One region of the Kribbella sp. NPDC049227 genome, then DNA from elsewhere that is predicted to be linked to it. Evidence: riboswitches for the same ligand, from Rfam matches in the RefSeq annotation. Region 1 holds a riboswitch; the other holds the start of a gene.
The links. Region 1 has a riboswitch for S-adenosylmethionine ahead of thrC (threonine synthase). Riboswitches for the same ligand answer to the same signal wherever they lie in the genome.

Region 2: linked by a shared signal. The riboswitch ahead of ACGFH6_RS15305 (aminotransferase class V-fold PLP-dependent enzyme) and the one ahead of thrC (threonine synthase) in region 1 are both predicted to bind S-adenosylmethionine.

Annotation. Positions count from the first base shown of each region.
Region 1 is NZ_JBICST010000008.1:350,291-357,537, forward strand. It holds gene ACGFH6_RS34815 (LytR C-terminal domain-containing protein) at 1-561, shown strand, start outside; gene otsB (trehalose-phosphatase) at 558-1,391, shown strand; gene ACGFH6_RS34825 (hypothetical protein) at 1,357-1,824, opposite strand; gene ACGFH6_RS34830 (DNA-3-methyladenine glycosylase family protein) at 2,231-3,025, shown strand; gene ACGFH6_RS34835 (cation:proton antiporter) at 3,053-4,282, shown strand; SAM riboswitch class I at 4,374-4,511, shown strand; gene thrC (threonine synthase) at 4,525-5,787, shown strand; gene ACGFH6_RS34845 (ubiquitin-like small modifier protein 1) at 5,784-6,059, shown strand; gene ACGFH6_RS34850 (VOC family protein) at 6,110-6,490, shown strand; gene ACGFH6_RS34855 (zinc-dependent alcohol dehydrogenase family protein) at 6,504-7,247, shown strand, end outside.
Region 2 is NZ_JBICST010000003.1:645,633-652,879, reverse strand. It holds gene ACGFH6_RS15320 (DUF6351 family protein) at 1-571, opposite strand, end outside; gene ACGFH6_RS15315 (DinB family protein) at 652-1,176, opposite strand; gene ACGFH6_RS15310 (hypothetical protein) at 1,182-1,898, opposite strand; SAM riboswitch class IV at 2,041-2,154, shown strand; gene ACGFH6_RS15305 (aminotransferase class V-fold PLP-dependent enzyme) at 2,171-3,535, shown strand; gene ACGFH6_RS15300 (ATP-binding protein) at 3,649-5,871, opposite strand; gene ACGFH6_RS15295 (alpha/beta hydrolase) at 5,984-6,964, opposite strand; gene ACGFH6_RS15290 (prolyl oligopeptidase family protein) at 7,052-7,247, opposite strand, start outside.

The DNA of each region.
Region 1 (7,247 bases):
GCGATCGTCGCCGGCCTGCTGGTGCTGTTCGGCACGCGCGGTGGCGACAGCACCGCGGACCAGCCGTCCAGCGCGACCACCCCGAAGCCGAGCACCAAGCCGACGACCGGGCCGTCGACGATCGTCGCGAGCGTGCCGAAGCCCGGTGAATCCGAAACGCCGGCGCCTCCCACGACCGAGCCCACCGGTGCGCCGACTGAGGAGCCGACCCCTGAGCCGACGGAGCCGCCGTCGAGCGAGCCGACCACCGCGCCGCCGCCGGCCACCGAGCCGGCCATCCCGCCGGCTGAGCGGCCCGCGGTCGAGGTCTACAACAACACTGGGCGCAAGGGCCTGGCCGACTCGGTCGCAGGCCGGGCGCGGCAGGCCGGCTGGACCGTCGCCGGTGCCGACAACTGGCACGGCAAGATCGCCGAGAGCACCGTGTACTACCCGCCGGGCATGCTCGACGCCGCCAACCAGCTCGCCCGCGACCTGGGCATCAGCCGGACCAAGGGCGCGCTGGACAACATGAAGAAGGACCGCCTCACCGTGATCCTCACCTCGGACTACACCGGATGAGTACGCCGGTCATCCAGACGGACGCAGGTCAGGAGGGCTGGGAGGCGATCGTCGCCCACCCGGCCGGAGCCGTCATCTCGTCCGACTTCGACGGTGTGCTGTCGCCGCTGGTCGAGGACCCGGCGCGAGCCCGCCCGGTCGACGGGGCGCTGGACGCACTGGCCCGGCTGGCCCGGTCGGTCAAGCAGGTCGCGATCGTCACCGGTCGTCCGGCCCTGGTGGCGACCGAGCTCATGGGTGTCACCGGCCACGCTGGTTTGGGGAGTCTCGTCGTACTCGGGCACTACGGTCTGGAGCGGTGGGATGCGTCGACCGGCCGGGTGACCAGCGAGCCGGTGCCTGAGGGTGTCGCTGTGGCCCGCTCGCGGCTGCCGGGGCTGCTGCAGGAGGCCGGTCTGCCGGACGCGTTCGTCGAGGACAAAGAGAGCTCGCTGGCGGTCCACACCCGCCGGCTGCCGGATCCGGTCGGTGCGCTGGAGCGCCTGCGTATGCCGTTGACCGAGCTGGCCGCGGCCACTGAGCTGCGGCTGGAGCCGGGCAACCTGGTGCTCGAGCTGCGGCCGCCCGGCATCGACAAGGGCGTCGCGCTGCGCGGTCTGATCGAGGTCACCGGCGCTGAGTCGGTTCTGTACGCCGGGGACGACCTCGGCGACCTGGCGGCGTTCCGGGCGATCGACGAGCACCGCAAGGCCGGACTGCGCGCGGTGCTGCTGGCCACGCGGTCGTCCGGCGCGACCGAGCTGATCGAGGCCGCGGACATCGTGGTCGACGACCCGACCGGCGTGGTGACGGTCCTCACGGCCCTTTCGGACGCGATCGCAGCCCGCTGAACGCCTGGGTCAGGGTCTGACCGATCGGCTGGATCGGCCGCTCGACGTACCCGCCGTCCTTGAGGCTCGCCATCCGCTCGAACGGGTTGCGCGACGCCGGGTCGCCGGTGAGCAGGAACGACACGATCACGCCGACGACGTACAGCGGCAGCATCGGCAACCCGAGCAGGCAGAAGTACTGCCAGGAGTGCCGCTCCTCGTGCCGCACGAGAGCCTCGTCGTCGAAGTACGAGCGCTCGTGCTTGCTCAGCACCACGTTCCCGATCGTGAACGCCCCCGCCACCGGGAACTTGATCTTGTACCCGTTCGCGAAGTACAACCCCCGCGGCCCCCGACTCACCCGAGCCCGCCCGACAGCCCCCACCAGCAACCCAGCCACCGTCGACAGATTCAGGAAGTTCCCCACCACCTTCACCCACTGCCACCCACCCATGTGGTCAGTATCGAGCCGATGTCCTGATGTCTCAATTCTCAGGACATCGGGATCCCGGACTCGGCAATGCCATGGCCGGGACAACGGTGTGGGTCATCGACCGGCGGTGTACCGCTCGACGGGTAGTGCACCTGCGATACGCCGTACGCAGGACACGCCGTGCGCTCAGGTGCACTACGAGCGGCCCGACACTACCTGTCGATCTGCACGCCGCCTGCGCAGGGATGTCCGTGGGGTGAGTAAGACTTGGTGGGTGAGTTCGGTGGTGCGGGTTTGGCGGGCTGGGCGGATGGTTGATCCGCATTCGGTGATCGGAGGGTTGCGGAAGGGGCCTGGGGACCCTGCGTACTACTTCGAGGGGGGTCGTCGTACGGTCTGGCGGGCTACGCGAACGCCGGAGGGGCCGGTGCTCCTGCGACTGACGCCGTACGCCGGGGAAGTCGAGGCGGAGGCGTGGGGGCCGGGGGCCGCCTGGGTCCTCGACGGGGTGCCGGAGTTGCTGGGCGAGGCGGACAGCTGGGACGGGTTCGAGCCGTTGCCGGAGCATGGGGCGCTCGTGGATGCGGCTCGGCGGTTCCCGCATGTTCGGGTGCCGCGGACGCGGGCGGTGTTCGAGGCGATGGCGGCCGCGGGGATCGAGCAGGTCGTCACGGGCAAGGAGGCGTTCCGGGCCTGGCGGCTCCTGCTGCGTGAGTACGGCGAGCCGGCGCCAGGTCCGAGCACACGGGATGGGCGCGTGATGATGGTCCCGCCGTCGCCGGAGGAGTGGCGTCAGATCCCGTCGTGGCAGTGGCTGCGGGCCGGGGTGGAGGGCCGGCGTTCGCGGGTTGTGGTGACGGCTGCGACCCGGGCCAAGGCGTTGGAGCGGACGCTGGAGCTGACGGACTCGGCGGAGATCGAGCGGCGGCTGCGGTCGCTGCCGGGCGTCGGGGTGTGGACCGCGGCCGAGGTGCGGCAGCGGGCGCACGGTGACGCCGACGCGTTCTCGTTCGCGGACTACCACGTGTCCCGCGACGTGTCGTACGCGCTGATCGGCGAGGAACTCGACGACGACGGGTGCGCCGAGCTGATCGAGCCGTACCGAGGCCACCGGTTCCGGGTGCAGCGGCTCCTCGAGATGGCCGGCATCCGCCACCCCCGCTACGGCCCGCGCAAGTCCCTGCCCACGCACACCCCGGGCGCGACCCATCGCTTGAGGTAGCCGTCGCCGGGGCACTGGAGCGCCACCATGACAATCAACGGGGACGGGCTCTACCTGGTGGCAGGGCTGGCGCTGCTGCTCGGCGCAGTGCTCCCGCGTCTACTTCGCCGGTACGCCGTCTCCGCGCCGATCGCGTTTCTCGGCGCCGGCCTGCTGCTCGGCCTGGCGGTCGGCGACCGGGAGCTCAGCCCGCTCGCCCAACCCGAGGTCACCAAGCACCTGGCCGAACTGACGGTGATCGTCGCCCTGATGGGCGTCGGCCTGGCCATCGACCGCCCGATCAGCCTGCTGCAGTGGAGGGTCACCTGGCGACTGCTGTTCGTCGCGATGCCCGCAGGGGTCGCCGCGTTGACCGGAGTCGGCTGGCTGCTCGGCCTCGCGCCGGCGACGGCGCTGCTCATCGCCGCCGTACTGGCGCCCACCGATCCGGTGCTGGCGTCCGACGTCCAGGTCGGCGGGCCGACCACCGGAGAGGATGCCGAGCTCGACGAGGACGACGAAGTACGGTTCGCGCTCACCTCCGAGGCCGGCCTGAACGACGGTCTGGCCGCTCCGCTCGTCTACCTCGCCGTGTTCATCGCCGCCAAGAGCTTCTCGCCGGTCGAGTGGCTGGCCTGGGACGTGGTCGGCAAGTCGGTCATCGGAGTCGCCGTCGGCTTCGGATCGGGTTGGTTGCTAGGGAGGATGACCTTCTCGGCCCCGGCGCGGAGCTTCCGCCTGGCGGACTCCCGAGAGCCGGTGCTGGCGCTGGCCATGACCCTTGGCGTCTACGGGCTCACCGAGGTCCTGCACGGCTACGGCTTCATCGCGGTGTTCGTCGCGGCGCTCACGCTCCGGTCCGCCGAGCGTCGTCACGACTTCCACGAGGAGTTGCACGACTTCATCGGTGAGCTCGAACACATCCTGACCTGGGGAGTGTTGCTGCTCCTCGGTGTCGCGATCACCGGTGGTCTGCTCGGGCCACTCACGCCGGCCGGCGCGGCGATCGGCGTACTGCTCGTGCTGGTGGTGCGCCCGCTGCTTGCCTGGCTGTCGCTCGCGCGGACGGAGCTGGACCGGTCGGAGCGCTGGGTGACCGCGGCCTTCGGGGTCCGTGGAGTGTCGTCGGTGTACTACCTTGCAGCGGTCGGCGCGGACTTCCGCTCCGAGCTGCCGTGGTTGTGGGCGACGCTCGGTTTCACCGTGGTCCTGAGCGTCGTCCTGCACGGCATCGCGGCCACGCCGGTGATGCACTTCCTGGAACAGCGGAGTCCGTGATGCCGATCCAGGCGGTACGGCGCTGAGATCCGGCGTCTCGGATGGTGGGAAGTGAAGACACAATATGGACCCGATTGGGTAATCTCGGGGGAGCTCATCCAGAGGGACTGAGGGAAACGGCCCGTTGACGTCCCGGCAACCCTCCCCGTTGAGGTCCAATCCGGGACCCTCGCGGCGGAACGGTGCCAAATCCGTCCCGCGCCGAGATCCGGTCCGGGGAAGATGAGAGGGGAACCTCACTCATGAGCCTGACCGCCGCCACCCACACGATCCGTGAAGGTGCCTTCGGCAACGGTACGCACCTGAGCTGTCGCGCCTGTGGGGCGAAGTCGCCGCTCGGTCCGTTCTACGCCTGTATGGAGTGCTTCGGTCCACTCGAGGTCGGGTACGACTACCCGGCGATCACCCGCGAGCAGATCGAGGCCGGACCCAAGAACATCTGGCGCTACCAGCCGCTGCTGCCCGTCCCGGTCGACGTGGCCAGCTTCCCGAACACCGAGCCGGGCTACACCCGGCTGATCGACGCCGGCAACCTCGCCCGCGAGCTCGGCCTTCGCAAACTGTGGGTCAAGGACGACTCGGGCAACCCGACCCACTCCTTCAAGGACCGCGTGGTCGCGTCCGCCCTGAGCGCCACCCGCGAGCTCGGCATGAAGGTCTTCGCCTGCCCCTCCACCGGCAACCTGGCCAACGCCGTCGCCGCGGCCGCCGCCCGGGCCGGCATCCGCTCGGTCGTGTTCATCCCGCACGACCTCGAGCGCCCGAAGGTGATCACCACCGCCGTGTACGGCGGCACCCTGGTCGCCGTCGAGGGCAACTACGACGACGTGAACAAGCTGGCGTCGGAGATCGCCGGCGAGGAGGAGGGCTGGGCGTTCGTCAACGTCAACGTCCGCCCGTACTACTCCGAGGGTTCCAAGACGCTGGCCTTCGAGATCGCCGAGCAGCTCGGCTGGCGGCTGCCGCAGCAGATCGTCGTCCCGGTCGCCTCCGGTTCGCAGCTGACCAAGATCGACAAGGGCTTCACCGAGCTCGGCAAGCTCGGCCTTGTCGACGCCACCGACTACAAGGTGTACGGCGCGCAGGCGACCGGCTGCTCGCCCGTCGCGCAGGCGTTCCGCGACGGCCACGACGTGGTCAAGCCGGTGAAGCCGTCGACGATCGCGAAGTCGCTGGCGATCGGCAACCCGGCCGACGGTCCGTACGTGCTGGACGTCGCCCGCCGTACCGGCGGTGTGATCGCGGACGTCAGCGACGAGGAAGTGGTCGAGGGCATCCAGTTGCTGGCACGGACCGAGGGCATCTTCACCGAGACCGCGGGTGGGGTGACGGTCGCGACGCTGAAGAAGCTGATCGAGACCGGTCAGCTCGACCCCGAGGCCGAGACGGTGATCATCAACTCCGGCGACGGGCTGAAGACGCTCGACGCCGTGGCCGACCGGGTCGGCCCCAAGGTGACCATCCCCGCGTCGTACGACGCCTTCGTGAAGGCAGGCCTGCAGTGAGCGTGAGCGTACGGGTCCCGACCATCCTGCGGCCCTACACCCAGGGCGCGTCCGAGGTGTCCGCCGAGGGCGCGACGCTGGTCGAGGTGCTCGACTCGCTGGACAGCTCCTACCCCGGGATCAAGGGCCGGGTGCTGGACGAGTCGGGTGAGCTGCGCCGGTTCGTGAACGTGTACGTCGACGATGACGACGTACGGTTCGCCGACGGCCTGCAGACCTCGATCAAGGACGGCGGTCAGGTCTCGATCATCCCCGCGGTCGCCGGCGGCTGATCTGTTGTTCCGGGCGTGCATCGTCCGGAATGGGCGCTAGCGTCGCCTGCATGGCGACTCACTGGACCATTGGCGGGGATGCGGCCGATCCGCGGCGGCTGGCGGAGTTCTGGGCGGCCGCGCTCGGCTACATCCTCGAGCCCGGGTACGACGACCCGGACGGAGCCTCGATCGTCGATCCCGATGACGTGGGACCGGCGATCGGGTTCCTCCGGGTGCCCGAGCCCAAGACCTCGAAGAACCGGCTGCACATCGACATCCGCGTGGCCGGTCCTGGCGAGCGCGACGCCGCCTCCGCGCAACGCATGCGCACGAAGGCCGCCGCGTTGGTCGAGCTCGGCGCGACCCAGGTACGGGAGGACTTCTACGGCCCCGAACTCGGCCACATCGTGATGCTCGATCCCGAGGGCAACGAGTTCTGCGTGGGCTGACTACGATGCCGCCATGCGCGCTGTCGTTGTCGAGGAGTACGGCGTACTGCCCGTCGTACAAGAGGTTCCGCGGCCCGAGCCGGCGGATGGTTCGGTCGTTCTGAAGGTCGAGGCGACCGGGTTGTGCCGGAGCGACTGGCACGGGTGGATGGGACACGACTCGGACATCGTGTTGCCGCATGTGCCGGGGCATGAGCTCGCCGGGACGATCGCTGCGGTCGGGTCCGGCGTACAGGGGTGGCGGGTCGGGGAGCGGGTGACGACGCCGTTCATCTGTGCGTGTGGTGCGTGTGAGCAGTGCCGCGAGGGGAATCAGCAGGTCTGCCCGAATCAGCTGCAGCCTGGGTTCAACTACTGGGGCTCGTTCGCGGAGTACGTCGCCGTGCCCTACGCCGAGGTGAATCTCGTCAGGCTCCCCGACGACTTGGACTTCGCGACCGCGGCCGGCCTCGGGTGCCGCTTCGCCACGTCGTTCCGCGCAATCCACCAGGTGGGCAAGGTGGTCGCCGGGGAGAACGTGGTGATCTTCGGCTGCGGCGGCGTCGGTCTGTCGGCCGTCATGATCGCCGCGGCTCTCGGTGCGCGGGTGATCGCCGTCGACACCAATCCCGATGCGTTGAAGCTCGCCCGCGAGTACGGCGCATCCGACACGCTGCAAGCCTCGTCGACCACCGTGGAGGAGATCCGGGATCTCGGTGGCGCACACGTGACGATGGACGCTCTCGGCTCCAACGACATCGTCCAGCAGGCCCTGCAC
Region 2 (7,247 bases), on a different contig from region 1:
CGGTCTCGACCCGGACGATGTACGGCACGGTCCGGCCGTCCGAGGTGGTCGTGGTCGCGAGGTCCGCGGGCCGATCCGGGGGCAGCACCTTCAGCGAGCGATCGATCGTGGACCGGTACAGGTAGTCGACCCGGGTCGGCACCGAGCAGTTCGCGTCCGTCGGCGGTCCGAGCTTGACCTTCGCGAGCGTGGTGAAGTCGGCGGTCCCACAGATGTACGGCGTCTCGTGCGGACCGGCCAGCATCGGACCGGTGCGCGGGTGGTTCGTGACCACCAGTCGTTCGCGGTCGGCCGTGATCGTGTTGCGGCCGTCCACGAGGCCGTCGACCAGGCCGGTCAGGTGATCACCGGTCCGGGCGAAGGCGTCGGTGACATCGCGCCCGTCCAGCCGGACGGTGAGGCGGTCGAGGTGCGGGCCATAGACCCCGACCAGTACGTTGCCGTCGCTGACCATGTCCGGTCGTGGCGACGAGAGCACCTCCAGCCGGACACCGGCGGCGTGCGCGGGCACCGCGAGCAGGCTGGAGAGTAGGGCGATCAGGAGCAGAACGAGGGCGGTCGGTCGCTTCATGCGACGAGTCGATCACAGCGCGATGCAGACCGGAAGGGTCAAGGCAATCGATTTCCAGATTGCAGTGGACCACTCGGGCACTAAGCGCCGGTGGTGCCGTCCAGTTGCTCACGGACGAGGTCGGCGTGACCGCAATGCCGCGCGTACTCCCCGATGAGATGGATGTAGATCATCCGCAGCGTCGACTCGGTACCGCCGAAAGTGAAGCGATCGTCGAGCGACCGCCCGGCGACCGCGTCGTCGGACAGCTTCCACTCCGCGATCAGACCGTCGTACGCCGTCTGCGCCTCTGCCGGATCGATCAGTTCGAAGTCGGCGTCCTTGCCCAGCTCGGGCGCGAACAGCGGCTCGGCCGGCGAATCGCCGGCGAAGTGGATGCGGAACCAGATGCGCTCGACCTTGGTCAGATGCCGGATCAGTCCCAGCAGCGAGAGGTTCGACGGCGGTGACGGCCGCTCGGCCAACTGCTCCGCCGTCAGACCGGCGCACTTGAACAGCAGCGTGGTGCGGTAGAAGTTCAGATACCCCTGCAGCAGGTCGCGTTCCGGCGCGGTCAGCGAGCCGTCGGGCCGGTCTACCTCAGGTGCTGTCCACTCCGTCGTCATGGCTCCTATCCAACACCAGCCTCCAGGTAGCGCAGCCCCTGCTTCATCCACTCGCGCGGATTGGTGTCGAGCCGCTCCGCCCAGGCCGGTTCGGTCTCGCCGCGCAGCCACGCGTACCGCGCGAGTGCGTAGCCGTACATCGCCTCGGTCAGGTAGCCGAGCTTGGAGGTCCTGTAGTGGGTATGGGTCCGGTAGAACTCGAAGGACGCGTTCGCGCTGAAGATCCCGAAGCCGACGAAGACCGTGAACAGGTCGGTCAGCGGCTCGCCGTCGCGCCGGTCCGGATCGATCCGGTCCTCGCCGAGAAGCCGCTCGTGGCCGAGCTCGTGGACCATGGTCGCGACCAGGGCCACCGGCCGCTGCGCCTGCTTCATGTCCACCGTCACCACAGTGAGGCCGTCGCGCTGACGCCAGTGCGCCGCCGCACCGGACGACTCGGAGTTCAGGCCCAGATTCGCGACGAGCTCGTCGGGCTCGTCCGGCTCGAGGTCCAGCCGGACTCGGTCCGCCGGCACCTCCACGTGATCACACAACTTCCGGAACACCGCCCGTACGTCGTCCTCCGAACCGGTGTACCCGGCCGGGAACCACGACTCCTCGGGAACCACCACCGGCCGGCGCAGGAGCTCGTCACCGAACTCGGCGACGAACCAGTCGAGGTTCTCCTCGATCCAGAGTTGCTCCACGCTCCGGACCGGACAGATCGGCTTCCTCCACCACATCCCCACCACCTCCCGCCCGGTCGGACGCAACAGCCGCGCGAATGGTTGCGGTCCGGACCGCTGTCTCAACATGTGTGCGGCATTCTCACATTGCGAGATTAGGCTGGCGTCGATCGCGGCCCGTTCGTTACCGTTCTCGGCAGGTCATGAGTGCCAGCGTCAAGCCCCGGCTTGCTGGCCGGCAACCCTCCTCCGCGGTGGGGTGCCCCGGGTGAAGACCGGGCCGTGCGGATACCCCGTTCGGCAAGCGCGGACTTCCCGGGAGCAGCACCATGTCGATCCTCTCCATCCTCGAGCCTGCCAGTACGACGACCCCGCGGCCGACGGTCGCCCGGCTCTCCACCGGCAGCGTCCCGGCCACCGTCGGCTCGGACCTCCTGGTCCCCTTGGCCGACGGCCGGGTGACGGACTACGCGAACTTCGACCACGGGGCCAGCGCGCCGTGTCTGGAGTCGGTCCGCGCCAGTGTCGAGGCCGCACTGCCTTCGTACGCGTCGGTGCATCGCGGCAACGGCTACGCCTCCCGCATCACCACGCAGTGGTACGAGCAGGCCCGCGCCGAGGTGCATGCCTTCGTCGGCGCCCGTGCGGACGACCAGGTGATCTTCACCCGGCAGACCACCGACGCACTCAACCTGCTGGCGCACGTCGTGCCGGCGGACGCGACGGTGATCGTCTTCGAGTCCGAGCACCATGCCGCGCTCCTCCCCTGGCCGGCCGAGCGGACTGTCCGCCTCGCCGCGCCGAGCTCCCCGACCGAGGCCGTGACGAACGTCGCGGACGCGCTCCGGGCCGCGCCCGAAGGCCCGCGGCTGGTCGTGGTCACGGGCGCATCGAACGTCACCGGTGAGATCTTCCCGATCGCCGAGATCACCGCAGTCGCCAAGGCCCACGGAGCCAGGGTCTGCCTGGACGCCGCCCAGCTCGCGCCGCACCGAGCCGTTGACATCGAGAAGCTGGACGTCGACTGGGTCGCGCTGTCCGGCCACAAGCTCTACGCCCCGTACGGCGCCGGTGCGCTCATCGGCCGCGCGGACTGGTTCGACGCCGCCGACCCCTACCTGTACGGCGGCGGCGCCACGACCGCAGTCACCGGCGACACCGTGGTCTGGGCTACCGGCCCGGCACGCCACGAGGGCGGCTCCCCCAACGTCATCGGCGCGATCGCACTGGCCTCCGCGTGTGCCGCGATCACCAAGCACCGCGACGCCATCGAGCAGCACGAGCGCAGTCTGCTGGCCCGGCTCCGCACCGGTCTCGCCCAGCTCTCCGGCGTCACGACGTACTCGATCTTCGCTGAGGACGCGGACCGCGTCGGCACCGTCTGCTTCACGATCGCCGGGCTGAACTCGACGCTCGTGTCGGCGGCGCTCAGTGCGGAGTACGGGATCGGTGTGCGCGACGGCAAGTTCTGCGCCCACCCTCTCGTCGGGCACCTGCTCGCCGGCTCCCCCGAGCACGGCACCGCCGTACGGGCGAGCCTCGGTCTCGGTACGACGCGTGAGCACGTGGACCGTCTCGTCAACGCCGTACGGACGCTCGCGACGAGCGGACCGCGGACGGAGTACGAGGACACCGCCCACGGCTGTCAGCCCGTCGACGACCCGCGCGACCTCCAGGCCCCGCGGATCTGGTGACCCGGCCCTCCCACTGCTCGGGAGGACGATCTACACGGTGAGCAGCCAACGCCGTAGGTCCCGAAGCCGTCGCTCTCGAACCGGACAGTCAGTGCCGGCGCGAGGATGACCCTTCACCGCTGATGTGTCGCCAGCCAGGTAGCGATCTGGCTCCGAGAACTGAATCCCAGTTTGTCCAGAATGTGCACGACATGGGACTCGGCAGTCCGCCGGCTGATGACCAGGCGCGCCGCGATCTCCTTGTTCGTCAGTCCCTGCGCGACCAGCTCGGCCACCTGATGCTCCCGCCCACTCAGCGGACCGGGAGTACTCGGACCGGGCGCCATGTCCGGGAACTCCGCTCCGATCGCGAACGCGATCGCCTCGTCGAACTCCGTAGCCGCTGCCGCACCACGATCGAACGCGGTGCGGAATCGCTCAGGTCCGAGCGTGTCCAGTACCTCCCGCTCACACGTGTCGTGGGCGTCCGTCATGTGCATCCACCCGAGCATTGGACGCCCGCCACCCATCGGCCAGAGCTTGTCCGCCACCCCCAGCAACTCGGCAGCGCGTGCGTACTGTCCCATCGCCGTTGTGGTCCAGCACAGCAACTCCAGCCAGGTGACGGCCCCGAGTACGTCGTTGAAGGTCTGAGCGAGCCGGATCGCTTCGGTCAGTCCCTCGGCAGCCTCTCGGTACGCGCCGAGCCTCCACTGCGCGAGCGACCGGGCGAACAGCAGACTGCTGCGAGCGAACTGCTCTCCGCTGGCGTCGCATTGCTCCAGTCCGTGACGCGCCAGCGCCAGTCCGAGCTCGGGATGACCTTGCCACGTCTGGACCTGCGCAGCGGACGCGTGGAGCTGGAGGAGCACGCTGTTCGGTTCGCCGCTCGCCTCGAGGTGACCGATCGCCTGCTGGAACAGCGGTTCCGACTTCTCGACCTCACCGCTCAGGAACCAATAGCCGCCAATGACGAGCAGCGCGTAGGCGAGGACCTCGTCGTCACCGTTCTCGCGAGCCCAGGCCTCCGCCTCGTGACCGTAGGAATAGATGGTGGACGGATAGCCCATCAGGCTCAGCGCGAAGGCCACGATCCACAGGGCCTGCGCCCGGTCCCGGCTCGGTGCAGGGTTCCGCTCGAGGGCGAGTTCCAGCCAGCGCCTGCCTTCGGCGGAGTGCCCACAGAACAGCCAGTGGTAGTGCAGCGCGACCGCGAGGCGCAGTCCGATCGCCTCATGCCCTGGTGTGGTGAGGCTGAACTCCAGCGCCGCCCGCAGGTTGGCATGCTCCGGTCGCGTCTGCGCATGTGCCTCGGCCTGCGCGTCCCCACGGCTCCAGTCCCGCCCATACCGCTCGGCCAGCCGCAGGTAATGGTCACGATGCAGGGCCCGTACGACGTCCCGCTCGGACCGTAGTTTCTCCAGCCCGTACTCACGGATCGTTTCGAGCATCTGGAATCGTCCGGTCCCGAGACCGCCGTCGGACTGCACGATCGACTTGTCCACCAGCCCCGACAGCACCGACAGATCCGCAGCTCCGACAGCCTCCGCGGCCGCCAGGTCGAACCCACCAATGAAGACCGACAGGCGCGCCCACAACGTCCGCTCCCCGTCGCTGCACAGTCCGTAGCTCCAGTCGAGGATCTGCTGCCGTCCCGGCGCGAGCGTATCCATCCGGTCGAGCAGGTCGTCGACCGAGAGGACGCGCATCCAGGCCGCGGCCAGCTCGACGGCCAGCGGTATACCGTCCAGTCGCCGGGCGATCTCGGCGATCTGTGCCCAGTTCGCTTCGGTCACCTGGAAGCCCGCGGACACCGCGGCGGCGCGATCGGCGAACAGCTGCACCGCATCCTGTTCGACAGCACCGGACAGGCCGCTGACGACCGCTGTCGGCAGCGGGCGAACGGCGTACACGTGTTCGCCGTCGACTCCGAGGACGTGTCTGCTGGTTGCGAGCACCCGGAGACCCGGCGCGGCCTTGAGCAGCCGTCGGACCAGGTCCGCGCAGGATTCGCGCAGGTGCTCACAGTTGTCCAGCACCAGCAGGAGCGACCGGTCCTCGATGAACTCGGTCAACCTGGCGATCGGGTCGTCGTCGACGTCGCGCAGCCCCAAGGTCGAGCCGATGGTCCGCGGCAGCTCGGCCGGATCCCGTACGGCGGCGAGTTCGGTGAGCCAGACGCCGTCCGGGAAGGTCCTGCGCAGCCGGGCCGCCGTCCGCAGACCCAGCCGGGTCTTGCCGACGCCGCCCGGTCCTGTGAGCGTGACCAGGCGCCCGGTCGCGAGCAAGGCCCTGATGTCGCGCAGTTCCTGGCGTCGACCGACGAAGCTGGTCAGCTCGGCCGGCAGCGTGCCCATCGACCACCTCTCGATCCACCGCGAGTACTTCCAGAGTGGACGATAAGGCAGATGTGACGAAGCCGCTCCAATCGCGGAGCGGCTTCGTAGCAAACACGACATGACCGGGAAGTCAGCCGAGGTAGTGCGCCAGGTCCGCCGCCGCGTGCCGGAACTCGGCCCGGGTCGACGGCAGGTCGTGAATCGGGTTCAGCAGCGCCATGTCGTGGATCTGGCCGACGTACATCACCGAGACCACATCGACTCCGGCCTCGTCCAGCTTGTGACCGTAGGCCTGTCCTTCGTCGCGCAGTACGTCGTTGCCCGAGGTGTGGATGATCGCCGGCGGCAACCCGCGCAGCTGATCCGGCCGGGCCTGCAGCGGGGCGGCGTACGGGTTGTGCCGGGTGGTCTCGTCCGGCGCGTAGGTGTCCCAGCCGAACTTCATGAAGGCCTGCGGCAGGAACCGCCCGTCGGCGAACTCGCGGTACGACTCGGTGTCAAGCTGCGCGTCGGTCGCCGGGTAGAGCAGCAGCTGGACCTTGATCTGCGGACCGTCATGGTCGCGGGCGTACAGCGCCAGGGCGGCGCTCAGGTTGCCGCCGACGCTGTTCCCGGCGACCGCCAGCCGGCTCGCGTCCAGGCCGGCCGCCGCGCCGTCGCGGGCCACCCACTGCAGTGCCGCGTAGCACTCCTCCAGCTGGGTCGGGAAGACCGCGTCCGGGATCGGCGTGTACTCGACGAACACCACGGCGTACCCGGTCTCGACGACCAGGTCGCGGGTCAGCCGCTGGTGGTTGTCGAAGTCACCGGCGATCCACACCCCGCCGTGCAGGAACAGGACGACGGGCAGCGGGCCGTCGACGCCGGACGGTCGCTGGATGTACAGCTTCGTCCGGACGCCGTCGACCTCGATGTCGTGCTCGGTCACGTCGACGCCGCTCAGGTCGACCGGCACCGTCGCCTGAAGACCACTGAGGGTCGCGCGGACCTGCTCACCCGGCAGCAACCAGAACGGGTCCGGGTTCTTGTTCAGCTCGGTCAGGAACTCACGGACCCGTCGCTCGATCCTGAGGTCGGTGCCGGCATCGGGTACGTCGTACGCCTCGGTCATCGGAGTGTCTCCTGTTCGCGGTGGGGCTGGTCGGATCGAGTCCACCAGCGGCCACCGCGAACCGGCATCCGTCAAAATACCGACCGGCTACTCCACCCGCAGTCCGGTGTGGTGAGCAGCGAACGCCAGTAGGTCCGCCCATTCCGACGCGACCATCGCAGCGGGCTTGCCGAATCCGTGACCGGTGTTGACCTCGATCCGAGTCAAGATCGGTGCGGCCGAGGACTGGGCATGCTGCAGCGTCGCGATGAACTTGTGACTGTGCAACGGCACGACGCGATCG